DNA from 2 places in the Streptomyces sp. NPDC020807 genome. Region 2 is predicted to be linked to the other one. Evidence: riboswitches for the same ligand, from Rfam matches in the RefSeq annotation. Region 2 holds a riboswitch; the other holds the start of a gene.
What was found. Region 2 has a riboswitch for thiamine pyrophosphate ahead of thiO (glycine oxidase ThiO). Riboswitches for the same ligand answer to the same signal wherever they lie in the genome.
Positions count from the first base shown of each region.

Region 1: another riboswitch for thiamine pyrophosphate. It lies ahead of thiC (phosphomethylpyrimidine synthase ThiC); the one in region 2 lies ahead of thiO (glycine oxidase ThiO).

Region 1 covers NZ_JBFADU010000001.1:220,438-228,018, reverse strand. The annotation lists gene AB0G79_RS01110 (DUF5326 family protein) at 1-10, shown strand, start outside; gene AB0G79_RS01105 (helix-turn-helix domain-containing protein) at 374-1,144, shown strand; gene AB0G79_RS01100 (SsgA family sporulation/cell division regulator) at 1,280-1,714, shown strand; gene AB0G79_RS01095 (YibE/F family protein) at 1,731-3,086, opposite strand; TPP riboswitch at 3,158-3,307, shown strand; gene thiC (phosphomethylpyrimidine synthase ThiC) at 3,302-5,080, shown strand; gene AB0G79_RS01085 (hypothetical protein) at 5,149-5,799, opposite strand; gene AB0G79_RS01080 (metallophosphoesterase) at 5,959-7,284, opposite strand; gene AB0G79_RS01075 (LacI family DNA-binding transcriptional regulator) at 7,534-7,581, opposite strand, start outside.
Region 2 covers NZ_JBFADU010000004.1:55,393-62,973, reverse strand. The annotation lists gene pknB (Stk1 family PASTA domain-containing Ser/Thr kinase) at 1-460, opposite strand, end outside; gene AB0G79_RS08120 (thiazole synthase) at 620-1,414, opposite strand; gene thiS (sulfur carrier protein ThiS) at 1,420-1,644, opposite strand; gene thiO (glycine oxidase ThiO) at 1,641-2,795, opposite strand; TPP riboswitch at 2,793-2,905, opposite strand; gene AB0G79_RS08105 (FAD-dependent oxidoreductase) at 2,988-4,226, shown strand; gene AB0G79_RS08100 (Rv2175c family DNA-binding protein) at 4,282-4,647, shown strand; gene thiE (thiamine phosphate synthase) at 4,852-5,505, shown strand; gene metF (methylenetetrahydrofolate reductase [NAD(P)H]) at 5,655-6,572, shown strand; gene AB0G79_RS08085 (hypothetical protein) at 6,628-7,569, shown strand.

The DNA of each region.
Region 1 (7,581 bases), on a different contig from region 2:
GGAGTGGTGACCCAGCCCGGCCGGTCCACCCAGCCTGGCCGGTCCACCCAGCCTGGCCGGTCCACCCCGCCTCGCCGGTCCACCCCGCCTGGCCGGCCAACCCCGCCCGGCCAGGCCACCTCGAATGCCGCCCCGGCGACGCTGACTACCCGTCAGTACGAAGTCGGCGAAGGGCATTAGCCCGGCCGAGGGAACGGAAGCCGGGAATCCGGACGGCCTCCAGAGCCTGCCACTAGAGTGGAATCCCTCCGCCGTGTTGGGGACTACGGGCGTAGACCGCGTGTCGAAACAGCGGTTTCCCAGGCCCGGCGGGCGCGGGGGCGGCCCCCGCGGGCGGGTGCGACGCACCCGTCGTCACGCCTGGGGGTGACCTTTGGCCACGGCTACGCAGACGGCTGCACCTACCCTGATCGGTTCGGTGCAGCGGGCGCTGAGACTTCTGGAGGCCGTGTCCTCCCATGCGGACGGCGCCCCGGCCAAACAACTCGCCCGCGAGACGGGCCTTCAGCTCCCCACGACGTACCACCTGCTCCGCACCCTGACGCACGAGGGCTATCTGCGCCGCGAGAAGGGTGTGTTCCTCCTGGGTGACGCCGCCGTCCGACTGGCCGGTGGCGGAGCTGTGCAGAATCGTCGCATCAAGATCGAAGACTCCCTTGCCCGCTGGCGGGACGAGATCGGTGTGCCGGTGTACTTCGCCCTCTATCGCGAGGGCGAGATCGAGCTCGTCGCCGTCGCCGACACTCCTTCGGCCCCCGCGGTCGAGGAATGGGCCGACTTCCGGGAGACCGGGCACGCCCACGCGATCGGGCAATGCCTCCTGAGCCAACTCGATCTGAAGAGCCGTCAAGACCACCTCGACCGGCACCCGGTGGAAGCCATCACTCCGTACACGGTGCGTAATCGCCGTGCCCTTTTGGAGCGTTTGGGCGATTTGGGCCGTATGGAACCCCTGGTAGAGCGTCAGGAATATGCGCTCGGCACGGTCTGTGCCGCCATCCCCATCACCGCGGGCTCCACGGCGGGCGCGATGGCCATTTCCCTCCCCCTCCACCAGGCAGAACGGTTGCTCCCGGCAGTCGAGCGGCTACGTACAGAGATCGGGAGGCTCTTCAGCTCACTCGCGTTCTCTATCAGTATCTGAAAAATCACTCCTTGTGATCTGCTAGCGCGTACAGCACGATTGCGTCAAGAGGGCCACGGGGGATCATTCCTGGCCGTTTCGGTCACAGCTTTCAGCAGCTGTGTTTACACAGCTTCATCTACTGCGGGGTACATGATGCGAGAGTCGGTTCAGGCCGAGGTCCTGATGAGCTTCCTCGTCTCCGAGGAGCTCTGCTTCAAGATCCCGGTCGAGCTGCGATACGAGGCCCGGGATCCTTACGCGGTACGGATGACGTTCCACCTTCCCGGAGACGCGCCCGTGACCTGGGCGTTCGGTCGTGAACTGCTGCTCGACGGAATCAACCGCCCGAGCGGCGACGGCGACGTGCACATCGCGCCGACGGACCCGGAGGGGCTCTCGGACGTCTCCATCCGCCTCCAGGTCGGCGCCGACCGTGCCCTCTTCCGCGCCAGCGCGCCGCCGCTGGTCGCGTTCCTGGACCGGACGGACAAGCTGGTCCCGCTCGGTCAGGAAAGGACACTCGGCGACTTCGAGGACAACCTCGAAGCCGCACTCGGCCGGATTCTGGCAGAGGAGAACGCGGGCTGACCCCTGCCGAAAGTCCCTACTTCGCGCGCCGCCGCCGGCCGCCCCGTACCGCTGCCGCCCGGGAGTTCCCCTCGCCATCGGGCCCCGGCCGGTCGGCGGAGACCACCAGGGCCGCGAGGGCGGTGGTGACCGGCACCGAGGCGACGAGTCCGATCGAACCGACCAGCGTTCGGACGATCTCCACCGCGACCAGCTCGCTGTTGGCCACCGTGCCCATGCTGCTCTGCGCGATCGAGAAGAGCAGCAGGAGCGGCAGGGCGGCACCCGCGTAGGCGAGGACCAGGGTGTTCACCACCGAGGCGATGTGGTCGCGGCCGATCCGGATCCCGGCCCGGTACAGACCGCGCGGGCCCATGCGGGGATCGGCCTGGTGCAGCTCCCACACCGCCGAGGTCTGCGTGACGGTCACGTCGTCCAGGACGCCCAGCGAGCCGATGATCACGCTGGCGAGCAGCAGGCCGGACATGTCGATGTCCGGGTAGAGGCCGTGGATCAGGCCGGTGTTGTCATCGGTGTTGCCGCTGAGCGAGGCCCAGCCGATGAAGATCGAGCCGAGCAGCCCGATCAGCAGCAGCGAGACCAGCGTGCCGAGTACGGCGACCGAGGTGCGGGCCGAGAGCCCGTGGCACATGTAGAGAGCGATCAGCATGATCGCGCTCGATCCGACCACGGCCACGACCAGCGGGTTCGATCCGTCCAGGATCGCCGGCAGGATGAAGAAGGTCAGGATCAGGAAGCTCACCACGAGGGCGACGAGCGCCATGACGCCCCGCATTCGCCCGACGACCACCACCGCCAGCGCGAAGATCCCCGCGAGCAGGGCCATCGGCAGCTTCCGGTTCGCGTCCGTCACCGAGTACTGGAGGTCGTGCGGTGCGTCGGGGGCGTACGCCACCACCACGCCCTGACCCTCTTCCAGTTGGCGCGGCGCGTCGGGCTGCACGATCTCGGTGAACGTACGCCCCTTGTCCGGGCCGCTGGTGACCTCGATCGTCGCCTTCTCGCACTGCCCCTGCTGCGCGTTGACCGCCTCGCGGCCCTGCGCGGTCGAGGTGTCGCCGGTGGGCGGTACCTGGGCGGCGTTCACGTCTTTGCAGTCGACCTGCTCGACGGAGACGACCGTGCCCTGCTCGGTCTGCCTGTCGAAGCCGACCCCCGTGCGCTCGTGCGCCGGGGTGCCGCCTGGCCACAGGACCACGAGACCGACCACCACGGCGGTGGCGAAGGGGATCAGGACCGCGGCGATGACCTTGCGCAGATGCCGGGAGACGGGGGCGGCGGGGCCGTGGCTGTGGCTGTGACCATGACCGTGCGAGGTGCCGGGGGCATGATCGTGGCCGTGCGGCTCGGGTGTCTGCTGGGGGGAAGTCACCGACCGATCATCGCAAGAACGGCGAGGGCCCACTGTTCAGCACGCCAGGGATGGCGCTAGCGTGGTGACACCTTTGCACACGCGGGAGCTCGGAGCACCGGGCTGAGAGGGCGCTGATCACCGTACGCGCGTACTGAAGTACGTCGAACGGGAGGAGGCTGCGCCGACCGCCGAACCTGTTACCGGGTAATGCCGGCGTAGGGAGATTCGGTCTCATGACCATTCAGGATGCACGCACGCCTGCCTCCGACCAGAACAGCCCGCAGGAGCGCACGCCGGGCTGGCACAAGGGGTACGTCGAGGGTTCCCGCCCCGACATCCGGGTGCCGGTCCGTCAGGTGCACCTCACCAACGGCAAGGACGTGACGCTGTACGACACGTCCGGCCCGTACACCGACCCCACCGTCGACACCGACGTGCGGCGGGGCCTCGCGCCGCTGCGCGAGAACTGGATCATCGCGCGCGGCGACACCGAGGAGTACGCCGGCCGCCCCGTCCGCCCCGAGGACGACGGCATCAAGCACACCTCGCCGCGCGGCGGCGGGCTCAAGAACCTCGACGCCGTCTTCCCCGGCCGCCCGCGCCTGCCGCGCCGCGGCCGCGACGGCCAGGCGGTGACCCAGCTCGCGTACGCCCGCCGGGGCGAGATCACCCCGGAGATGGAGTACGTCGCGATCCGCGAGAACGTCTCCCCCGAGGTCGTGCGGGAGGAGATCGCCGCGGGTCGCGCGGTGCTCCCCGCGAACGTCAACCACCCGGAGATCGAGCCGATGATCATCGGCAAGCGGTTCCTGGTGAAGGTCAACGCCAACATCGGCAACTCGGCCGTCACCTCCTCCATCGAGGAGGAGGTGGAGAAGATGACCTGGGCGACGAAGTGGGGCGCCGACACGGTCATGGACCTGTCCACCGGCCGCAACATCCACACCACCCGCGAGTGGGTGCTGCGCAACTCCCCCGTGCCGATCGGCACCGTGCCGCTCTACCAGGCGCTGGAGAAGGTCGACGGCAAGGCCGAGGACCTGACCTGGGAGATCTACAAGGACACGGTCATCGAGCAGGCCGAGCAGGGCGTCGACTACATGACGGTCCACGCCGGCGTGCTCCTGCCGTACGTGCCCCTCACCGCGCGCCGCAAGACGGGCATCGTCTCGCGCGGCGGCTCGATCATGGCCGCCTGGTGCCTCGCGCACCACAAGGAGAACTTCCTCTACACGAACTTCGAGGAACTCTGCGAGATCCTCGCGGCGTACGACGTCACGTACTCGCTCGGCGACGGCCTGCGCCCCGGCTCGATCGCGGACGCCAACGACGAGGCGCAGTTCGCGGAGCTGAAGACGCTCGGCGAGCTGAACACGATCGCCAAGCGGCACAACGTGCAGACGATGATCGAGGGCCCGGGCCACGTCCCGATGCACAAGATCAAGGAGAACATCGACCTCCAGCAGGAGATCTGCGAGGAGGCCCCGTTCTACACGCTCGGCCCGCTGACCACGGACGTCGCGCCCGCGTACGACCACATCACCTCGGGCATCGGCGCCGCGATGATCGCCTGGTGGGGCACGGCGATGCTCTGCTACGTCACGCCCAAGGAGCACCTGGGCCTGCCGAACAAGGACGACGTGAAGACCGGCGTCATCACGTACAAGATCTCGGCCCACGCGGCGGACCTGGCCAAGGGGCACCCGGGCGCGCAGGAGTGGGACGACGCGCTCTCGGACGCGCGGTTCGAGTTCCGCTGGGAGGACCAGTTCAACCTGGCCCTCGACCCCGTCACCGCCCGCGAGTTCCACGACGAGACGCTGCCGGCGGAGCCCGCGAAGACGGCGCACTTCTGCTCGATGTGCGGGCCGAAGTTCTGCTCGATGCGGATCTCCCAGGACATCCGGCGTGAGCACGGGGGGACGCCGGAGGAGATCGAGGCCGGGATGGCGGAGAAGTCGAAGGAGTTCGCGGCCTCCGGCAACCGCGTCTACCTGCCGCTGGCGGACTGACCGGCCCGAGGGGGAACGGGGGACCGGCCGGGTGCCGGTCCCCCGCTTGGCGCGGGGGAGCCCCGGGCCTACGGGCCTTGCTGGTCCGGTGGTTCGGTCGCGGCGAGGGCGTCGCGGAGGAACGGGACGATCCCTCGTTCGAGCAGGGCGTGGCGCCAGGCTTCGCGGGCGCGGGCGAGCTCGTCCTCCGGACCGCCGGCGGCCGCGGCGGAGGTGACGGTCGCGGCCGGACTGTTCCGCAGGGCGGTCACGAGGAGCCCCGCCCCCGCGCAGACCAGGCCCGCGGCGGCGAGCGCACCGAAGACCAGGCCGGCCGTCAGGAGGGTCCCGCCGAACCGCAGGCCGGGCGCGACGGCCCGCAGCACCGCGCCGACCAGCAGGAAGATGACGGCGGCGGACCCGGCGAGCACGGGCACCATCACCGTGAGGATCGCGACGATTCCGGCCCCGGAACCGTCCTGCCGGGCGGGGACGCGGGTGGCGACGGCGACGCGGCCCGCCTCGCGGACCTTGGTGAAGTGGGCGTACTCGCTCGCCGCCGCGGTGGTGATCAGCGCCGTCGCGTTCACGGCCATGGCGCGCAGCTGTGCGGCCGTCAGCCATGTCCCGAATCCGGCGAGTTCCGGGCGTGTGTGCGCGGTGCTCAGTGCGTCGTCGAGGACGCGCTCGTACTCGGCGCGGTCCTCGGTCAGCAGGTACGGAGCCACGTTCATGTGCATCCCCCGATGCTCCGCAGGCCCGGATCAGCCGCGGAGAACGGCCGGGCGGGCGAAAACGGAGGAGAGCCTGCTACGGATGGTCCGATGGTATTGCGGTGACGCCACTGGCTGACAGGGTGTTTCCGGAAATCGCCTTTTCCGGATGCGCTGGGTTATCCGTCAGTCGTTCAGGGGGAGTTGGACGACCAGCAGCTTTCCGGCCATGGTCACGCCGCCGTCCATGGCGATGGCGAGCCCGTCCGCGTACACGTGCGGTCCGTCGACGACCGGGCCGCCGTCACCCTCGTCCTCTTCGCCGCCGACCTGGCCGAGGAGGTACGGGATGGGGCTGTGGCCGTGCACGATCCGGTGGCCGCCATAGGTGGAGAGGAGCTCCTGCACGGCCTGCGGACCGGTCTCGTCGTCGCGGAACGCGAAGCGCTTGGTGAACTTCCGGAAGAGGTCCCAGACCTCGTCGGCGTCGCTTCGGGTGAGGATCTCGTGGACCTTCTCGTTGACGTCCTCGATGCTCTCGCCGTACTCGAGGTAGGCGGTGGTGTCCGAGTGCAGGAGGAGGTGGTCGTCCTCCAGGACCACGGCGTCGAGCCGGGACATCCACTGGAGGTGGACGTCCTGGAGGCGGTCCATGTCGTGCTTCTGCCCGCCGTTGAGCAGCCAGGCCGCCTGGAAGGTGGCGGTGCCCGCGCCGGAGTTGACCGGGGTGTCGGCGAAGCGCTTGGCGCCGATGAGCAGCAGCTCGTGGTTGCCCATGAGGGCCTTGCAGTAGCCGCCGGCGGCCGCGGCCTCGGCGGAGAGCCGCATGACGAGGTCGATGACGCCGATGCCGTCGGGGCCGCGGTCGGTGAAGTCGCCGAGGAACCACAGCCGGGCGTTGCCCGCGGCCCAGCCGCCGTTCTCGTCGACGAGGCCCTGGGCGCGGAGGGCGGCCAGGAGTTCGTCGAGGTAGCCGTGGACGTCGCCGACGACGTAGAGCGGGCCGGGGCCGTCGGCGGGCGCGGAGGCGCGCTCGGGCGTCGCGGCGGCGTCGGGGGTGACCGGGACCTGGAGGGTGTCGCCGCGCTGGATGACGGGGAGGTCGCGCTCGGTCGGGGTGTAGTCGGCGGGGGGCTCGCCCTGGGGGAAGCCGTTGCCGGGGTGGTGGCCGGTGGCGACGGAGACGATGGAGGAGACGGCGGAGGAGACGGCGGGGGCGCTTGCCGCGGGCTCCTGGGCCTGTGCGTGCGCTCCGGCGTCAGGAACGGGGGCTCCGGCGCCAGAGACAGGGACTCCCGCGTCCGCCACGGGTGCGAGGCGGCGGCCCAGGAGGAGGGTCGGGTCGGCCGGAGCCGGTGCGGGCTCCGGGCTCTGCCGCTCCGCCGAGGGCGGCTCGACGGCGTGACCCTGTACGGGTACCAGGGCGTACGGCGGTACGCGGAAGTCGCGCAATGTCGCCGTGCGCACCACGGGCTCCTGCCCGGCCCCCTGAGTCATGGACCCCTCCACCACCGTCGCGATGCCCTGCACATCGCGGACCGGCCTGGTCGGGGTGGTCCGCGGTGTCGTCCGCCCATCATAGGAATGAGGGTCCTCCTGTGTGACGCACCAGGGGTGGTGAATCCGGGTCCACTCCGGGTTCACCGGTTGTTTCGCCCGAATTGAGAAGGTCCAGTCCAGGGTTGAAGCCGGTGTGGCGACCGGTTTCGCCGCCCCGGCCCACGGGCAGGGGGCGGGGCGGCGGTGGCGGATGGGGCCGTGTCAGTCCTTCGCGGGTGAGCGCGGCGGGCTGACCGTGGTGCGCGGCGA
Region 2 (7,581 bases):
GGCCGTCGTCCCCTATGAGGACGTTCTCCGGCTTCATGTCCCGGTGCACGAAACCGGCCCGGTGGGCGGCGCCGAGCGCGGCGAGGACGGGCTCCAGGATGTCGAGCGCGGCGCGGGGCGCGAGGGCGCCGCGCTCGCGCAGGACGTCGCGGAGGGTGCAGCCGGCGACGTACTCCATGGCCAGGTAGACGTAGGCGCCCTCGGCGCCCTGGTCGAAGACGCCGACGACGTTCGGGTGGGCGAGCCTCGCGACGGACTTCGCCTCGCGGATGAAGCGCTCGACGAAGGCGGCGTCGGTGGCGAGGGCGGGGTGCATCACCTTGAGCGCGAGGACGCGGTCGAGGCGGGTGTCCACGGCCCGGTAGACCGTGGCCATACCGCCGACGGCGATGCGCGCGTCGACGCGGTAGCGGCCGTCGAGCAGCCGCCCGACGAGGGGGTCCTGAAGGGTCGTGTCCACGGCGTCGAGTCTACGAGCCGGGGAGAGGCCCCCCGCGCCGTCGCCCCCTCACCGCAGCGAACCTGTGACGAGCGCCTCGACCGGTGCCCACCCGTTCCGCCCCGGCGGAACGCATGCCCACAACGGGGCGGGCGCGACCTCGGTGTGGTGGCCGCCAGGTCAGAAGGCCGGGCGTTCCGGGTCCAGGTGGGGCAGGCCTGTCGTGGGGGAGGAGGCTTCGGCGAAGTGGCGGCGGGGGATCCGGCCCGCCCGCCACGCCAGCCGCCCCGCCTCCACCGCGTGCCGCATCGCCGAAGCCATCAGCACCGGCTCCTGCGCCCGCGTCACCGCCGACGCCAGCATCACCGCCGCGCACCCCAGCTCCATCGCGAGCGCCGCGTCCGACGCCGTGCCCGCGCCCGCGTCCAGGATCACCGGCACCTGGGCGCGTTCCACGATCAGCTGGAAGTTGTGGGGGTTGCGGATGCCCAGGCCGGAGCCGATGGGGGAGCCGAGCGGCATGACGGCCGCGCAGCCGACGTCCTCCAGCTTCCGCGCCAGGACGGGGTCGTCGTTGGTGTAGGGGAGGACGGTGAAGCCGTCGTCGACGAGGGTCTCGGCGGCGGCGAGGAGCTCCTCCCCGTCCGGGAGGAGGGTCCGCTCGTCGGCGACGACCTCCAGCTTGATCCAGTCCGTGCCGAGGGCCTCCCGCGCGAGCCGCGCGGTGAGGACTGCCTCGCCCGCCGTGTAGCAGCCCGCCGTGTTCGGCAGGACCCGGATGCCGAGCCGGTCGAGGACGGAGAGGACGGAGCCCTGGACCGTCGGGTCCAGGCGCCGCATGGCGACGGTCGTCAGCTCCGTACCGCTGGCGACGAGGGAGCGTTCCAGGGTGTCGAGGCTGGGCGCGCCGCCCGTGCCCATGATCAGGCGGGAGGCGAAGTCCGCGCCGCCGAGGCGGAAGGTGTCGTCGGACATGGCGCTCAGCCTCCCTGGACCGCGGTCAGGACTTCCACCCGGTCGCCCTCGCCGAGGACCGTCGTCGCCCATTCCCCGCGCGGCACGACCGTCTCGTTGAGCGCCGCCGCCACGCCGGAGCGGGCCGTGGTGAGGGCGGTGACGAGGGTGTCCAGCGTGGTCGCCGGGGGGAGGTTCCTCGGCTCTCCGTTCACGGAGACGTTCACGGAGACCTTCACGTGCTCGGTCATGCGGGCTGCTCCTGGCGTGCGGGGGCGAATCGGCGGGGGGTGAAGGGGCGCGCCTCCGGCGGGAGGGTGCCCGTCGTGAGCACCTCCGCCATGACGTCGCCGGTGACGGGGGTGAGCAGCACCCCGTTGCGGTAGTGCCCGGTGGCCAGGTGGAGGCCGGGGAGGGCGGTGGGGCCGAGCAGCGGCGCGTTGTCGGGGGACGCGGGGCGCAGTCCGGCGCGGGTCTCGGTGAGCGGGAGCTCGGTGAGGCCGGGGACGAGTTCGTGCGCGTCGCGGAGGAGCTCGTACACGCCGCCCGCCGTCACCGTCGTGTCCCAGCCGAGCTCCTCGCTGGTGGCGCCGACGACGAGCTCGCCGTTGGCGCGCGGCACGAGGTAGACGTGGCTGCCGCGGACGACCGCGCGGACGGTCCGGGAGAGGAAGGGGGCGTACGGGGCGGGGACCCGCAGCCGCAGGACCTGGCCCTTCACCGGGCGGACCGGCGGAAGGGCCTCCTCCGGGACGCCCGCGAGCCGCCCGCTCAGGCTGCCGGCCGCGAGGACGACCTGGTCGGCCGTCAGTTCCTCGCCGCCGGTGAGTACGGCTCCGGCGGCCCGGTCCCGTACGACCGTCAGGCGCTCCGCGTGGGCGCGGTGGAAGACCACCCCGGCCCGCTCGCAGGCGAGGAGGAGCGCGTCGGCGAGCCGGCGCGGGTCCACCTGGTGGTCGCCGTCGACCCGGAGCCCGCCGCGCACGCCGGGCGCGAGCATGGGTTCGAGGCGGCGGCAGTCGCGGCCGCTGAGCCATTCCGACGTGAGGCCGCACCGGGTCTGGAGGGCGTGGAGTTCGCGCAGGTGGGCGCGGTCGTCGGCGTCGAGGGCGACGGCGAGGGTGCCGCAGGCCCGGTAGCCGGTGTCGTGACCGGTCGCCTCCTCCAGTTCGGCGACGAACGACGGATAGCGCTCCGCGGAGGCGAGGTTGAGACCGAGGAGGGTCTCCTCGCCGTAGTGGAGTTCGGTGACGGCGGCGAGCATCCCGGCCGCGACCCGCGCGGCGCCGCCGCCCGGGTCCGGGTCGGCCACGGCGGTGCGCAGGCCGCGCCGCGCGGCCCGCCAGGCCGTGACCAGGCCGATGATTCCGCCCCCGACCACGAGGACATCGGAAGAACGCATGGGCGTCCAGCCCCTCCCTTCGCCGGCATGACCCGGATCAGGTTCGTACGGTCGGAGGCCGGCCAGCCTCCCTCTCAGCCCGGTGCGTCCGGGCTCCCGCGAGTGCTTTACGCCCGCCAGACTAGCCCGCGTCGACGAGGGGTCACAGGCCCCTCCCTACCTGACGGGCCGTCAGATGCGTAAGGTGGACGGGTGAGCGAGCAGAAGCAGACCCAGCGGCACGTCGTGATCGTCGGCGCCGGAATGGCGGGCGTGCAGACCGCCGTCGCCCTGCGGGAACAGGGCTTCACCGGCCCCGTGACCCTCATCGGCGCCGAGCCCCACCAGCCCTACGACCGGCCCCCGCTCTCCAAGGCGGTCCTCCTCGGCAAGGCCGAGGACTCCGCCTTCGACGTCGACTTCGAGGAGCTCGGCGTCGAGCTGCGCCTCGGCCTCGACGTCCTCGGACTGCGCGCCGCCGACCGCGAGATCGACACCGAGGCCGGACCCGTCCCGTACGGCGCCCTCGTCCTCGCCACCGGCGCCCACCCGGTCAACCTGCCCGGCGCCGACGGCGTCCCCGGCGTCCACCTCCTGCGCACCCTCGACGACGCCGCCCGCCTGGCTCCCGTCCTGGAGCGCCGCCACACCGTCGTGGTCGTCGGCGCGGGCTGGATCGGCGCCGAGTTCGCCACCGCCGCGCGCGAGGCCGGCTGCGAGGTCACCGTCGTCGAGGCCGCCGACCGCCCCCTGGCCGGGGCCCTTCCCGCCGAGGTCACCGGCCCCATGGCCGGCTGGTACGCGGAGAACGGCGCCGAACTCCTCACCCACGCGCGCGTGGAGACGATCCGCCCCGGCACGCCCGGCCGGGTCGTCCTCGCCGACGGCCGCGAGCTGCCCGCCGACGCCGTCGTCGTCGGCATCGGCGCCCGCCCCGCGACCGGCTGGCTCGCCGGATCCGGCATCGCCCTCGACCCGAGCGGCGCCGTCACCGCCGACGACCGGCTGCGCACCAGCCTGCCCGGGGTGTACGCGGTCGGCGACTGCGCCTCCTACCCCTCCGCCCGCTACGGCGAGCGGCTCCTCGTCCACCACTGGGACAACGCGCTCCAGGGGCCCCGTACGGTCGCGGCGGGCATCGTCGCCGCCGACGTCACCGGCGCCGACCCGGACCCGTACGACCCGGTGCCGTACTTCTGGTCCGAGCAGTTCGGCCGCTTCGTCCAGTACGCGGGCCACCACGCCGACGCCGACGAACTCCTGTGGCGCGGCGACCCGGCCGGCGAGAGCTGGTCGGTCCTCTGGCTGCGTGACGGGGTCCCGGTCGCGCTGCTCGCCGTCGGGCGGCCCCGCGACCTCGCCCAGGGCCGCAAGCTCGTCGAGGCGGGCACCCCGGTCGACCGCGAGCGCGCCGCGGACCCGGCCGTTCCGCTGAAGTCGGCCGTCGCGTAGACCCGGCCGGAGGGCCCGAGTACCGACTGTCGGTCCGGGATGGCAGGCTTGTCCTGTGACCGAGATTGACGTGAAGATCGATGCGCTCGTCCCCGCCTGGCTCTACGTGCCCGACATCGGGGAGGCACTCGGCATCGACGTGCTGAAGGTGCGGCAGCTGATCAAGGACGGCCAGCTCATCGCGGTGCGCCGCGGAGAGAACAGGTCCCTGCAGGTTCCCGCCGCCTTCATCCAGGGCGACAAGATCGTCAAGGGCCTCGTCGGTCTGCTGACCGTCCTGCGGGACGACGGCTTCACCGACGAGGAGATGCTGGAGTGGCTCTTCACTCCGGACGAGAGCCTGCCGGGCACGCCCGCCCAGGCGCTCAACGAGAACCGCGGCACGGAGGTGAAGCGCCGCGCCCAGGCGCTCGCCATCTGACGAACACCGCCCTGAGCGCGCCCGAACCGAAGACACCACCCGCGGGTGGCGCGGTGGCAGGCCCCCGTCCCGGGGCCCGCCACCCGCGCCACCGGCGCCACCGACGGGGGAGACCCCGCGACCGACGGGGGAGACCCCGCGACCGACGGGGGAGACCCCGCCACCGACGGGGGAGACCCCGACACCGACGGGGGGAACCCACCCATGCCCACGCCTCGTGAGCGGCTCGCCGACGCCCGGCTCTACCTGTGCACCGACGCCCGGAAGCGCCAGGGTGACCTGCCCGCCTTCCTCGACGCCGTGCTCTCCTCCGGCGTGGACGTCGTGCAGCTCCGCGACAAGGGCATGGAGGCAGGCGAGGAGCTGGAGCACCTCGCCGTCTTCGCCGAGGCCGCCCGCGAGCACGGCAAGCTCCTCGCGGTGAACGACCGGGCCGACGTCGCCCACGCCATCGGCTCCGACGTCCTCCACCTCGGCCAGGGCGACCTGCCCGTCCCCGCCGCCCGCGCCGTCCTCGGCGAGGAGGTGCTGATCGGCCGCTCCTGCCACTCCGAGGCCGAGGCGGCGGCCGCCGCCGTCGAGCCCGGCGTCGACTACTTCTGCACCGGCCCCTGCTGGCCCACCCCCACCAAGCCCGGCCGGTACGCGCCGGGACTCGGCCTCGTGCGGTACGCGGCGGGGCTCGCCCAGGACCGCCCCTGGTTCGCCATCGGCGGCATCGACGAGACCAACCTCGACGAGGTCCTCGACGCGGGCGCCCGCCGGATCGTCGTCGTCCGCGCCATCACCGAGGCCGACGACCCGGCCGCCGCGACGGCCGCCCTCGCGAAGCGCGTACGGGAGCGCGCCGGGGGCTGACCCGCGAGCGGGGAACGACGGGCGTCGGGCGACGGGGACGCGAAGCGCGCGCCACGGGGGCCCGACATCCGGTCGAACAATGTCCGAAAACGTGTCCACGACTCGGACGCGGCCTACGCAGCCCCGCGCCCCCCGTCTAACCTGCCCGTATGGCCCTAGGTACCGCTTCCGTCCGATCCGACCGTGCGCGCACGGTCCGCGACATCCTCGCCGCCGGTGAAACGTCGTACTCCTTCGAGTTCTACGCGCCCCGGACCGAGAAGGGCGAGCAGGTCCTCTGGAACGCCATGCGCCGCGTCGAGGCGGTCGGCCCCAGCTTCGTCTCCGTGACCTACGGTGCCGGCGGCACCACCCGCGGTGGCACGGTCAAGGCGACCCAGAAGATCGCCTCCGACACCACGCTCACCCCCGTCGCCCACCTCACGGCCGTCGACCACTCGATCGCCGAGCTGCGCAACGTCCTCGGCCAGTACGCCGACGCCGGCATCCGCAACATGCTCGCGCTGCGCGGTGACCCGGCCGGCGACCCGCTGGGCGAGTGGGTCGAGCACCCCGAGGGCGTCCGGTACGCCGCCGACCTCGTGCGGCTCATCAAGGAGTCCGGCGACTTCTGCGTCGGCGTCGCCGCCTTCCCCGAGATGCACCCGCGCTCCGCCGACTGGGACACGGACATCCGGCACTTCGTGGACAAGTGCCGCGCCGGTGCCGACTACGCGATCACCCAGATGTTCTTCGATCCGGAGAAGTACCTGCGGCTGCGCGACAGCGTCACCAAGGCCGGCTGCGAGACCCCGATCATCCCCGAGGTCATGCCCGTCGTGAACGTGAAGACCCTCGACCGGCTGCCCCAGCTGAGCAACGCGGCCTTCCCCGCGGATGTGAAAGACCGCATCCTCGCGGTCAAGGACGATCCGGCCGCTGTACGCTCCATCGGTATCGAGTTCGCGACGGAGTTCTGCGCGCGTCTGCTCTCCGAGGGTGTCCCCGGACTGCACTTCATCACGCTGAACAGCTCCACCGCGACGCTCGAGATCTACGAGAATCTCGGACTGCACCAGCAGTCGTGACCGGTCGTACCCGCCCCTGACCCGCGGCGGTGACCGTGGAGAGGGGCGGCGGGGCATGGGGTGGACGGTCCTCTACATCGCGTTCGGCGTGGTCGCGTTGTGGCTGCTGGGAGAGGTGCTCCTCCAGTACAAGGCGCGGCTCCGCTGGCGGCTGCTGGCCTTCACCGGCTTCCTCGGCGTGGTCCTGGGCGTGCTGCTGCCCTCGGTCGCGGTCATCATCGCGGGCGCGGTCGGCTTCGCCGTCGGCCAGACCTACGTGACGCTCTCCTTCCGCCGCGGCTTCTCCACCGGCTGGGCGATCGGCGGGAACCCGGGCGAGAGCCGCCGCCGCAAGGACGCCCCGGCAGAGGCCGGACCGACCCTGGAGGTCACCGGGCTCTCGTACGGCTCGGAGGAGACGCCCGGCGAGACGACGGCGGTCTACGAACCCCAGCCGATGCCCGACGAGACCGGCCAGTACGGGATCTACGACATCGCGCAGAACCAGGGCCAGGGCCAGGGGCAGGACGACCAGGCCCGCGCCCAGGGGCAGGCCCAGTACCAGGACCAGGACCAGGGCCAGTACCAGGGACAGGGCCACCAGTACCAGGAGCAGGCCCAGTACCAGGACCAGAGCCAGTACCAGGGCCAGGGGTACGACACCTACGCGCCCGCGTACGAGCAGCAGGGCCACGAGTACCAGCAGTACGCGTACCAGCCCGAGTTCCAGCAGTCCGACTACCCGCAGGCCGGCTACCAGCAGCCCGACCACCAGCAGGCCGGGTACGCGCAGACCGGGTACGAGCAGCAGCAGTACGCGGCCTACTCCGACCCGTACATCGGCGGCCCGAACACGGACGGCCAGCAGCAGTACGCCGCCCCGTACTACGGCGACACCTACGCGCCCTCGTACACCTACGACACCCCGCCGGGCGGCGTCTGGGTCCCGCAGCAGCGCGACACCGAGCCCGCCCCGCAGCAGCCGCACCCGGACGAGCAGCAGCAGTACCGGTACTGAGAGCACGAGGGC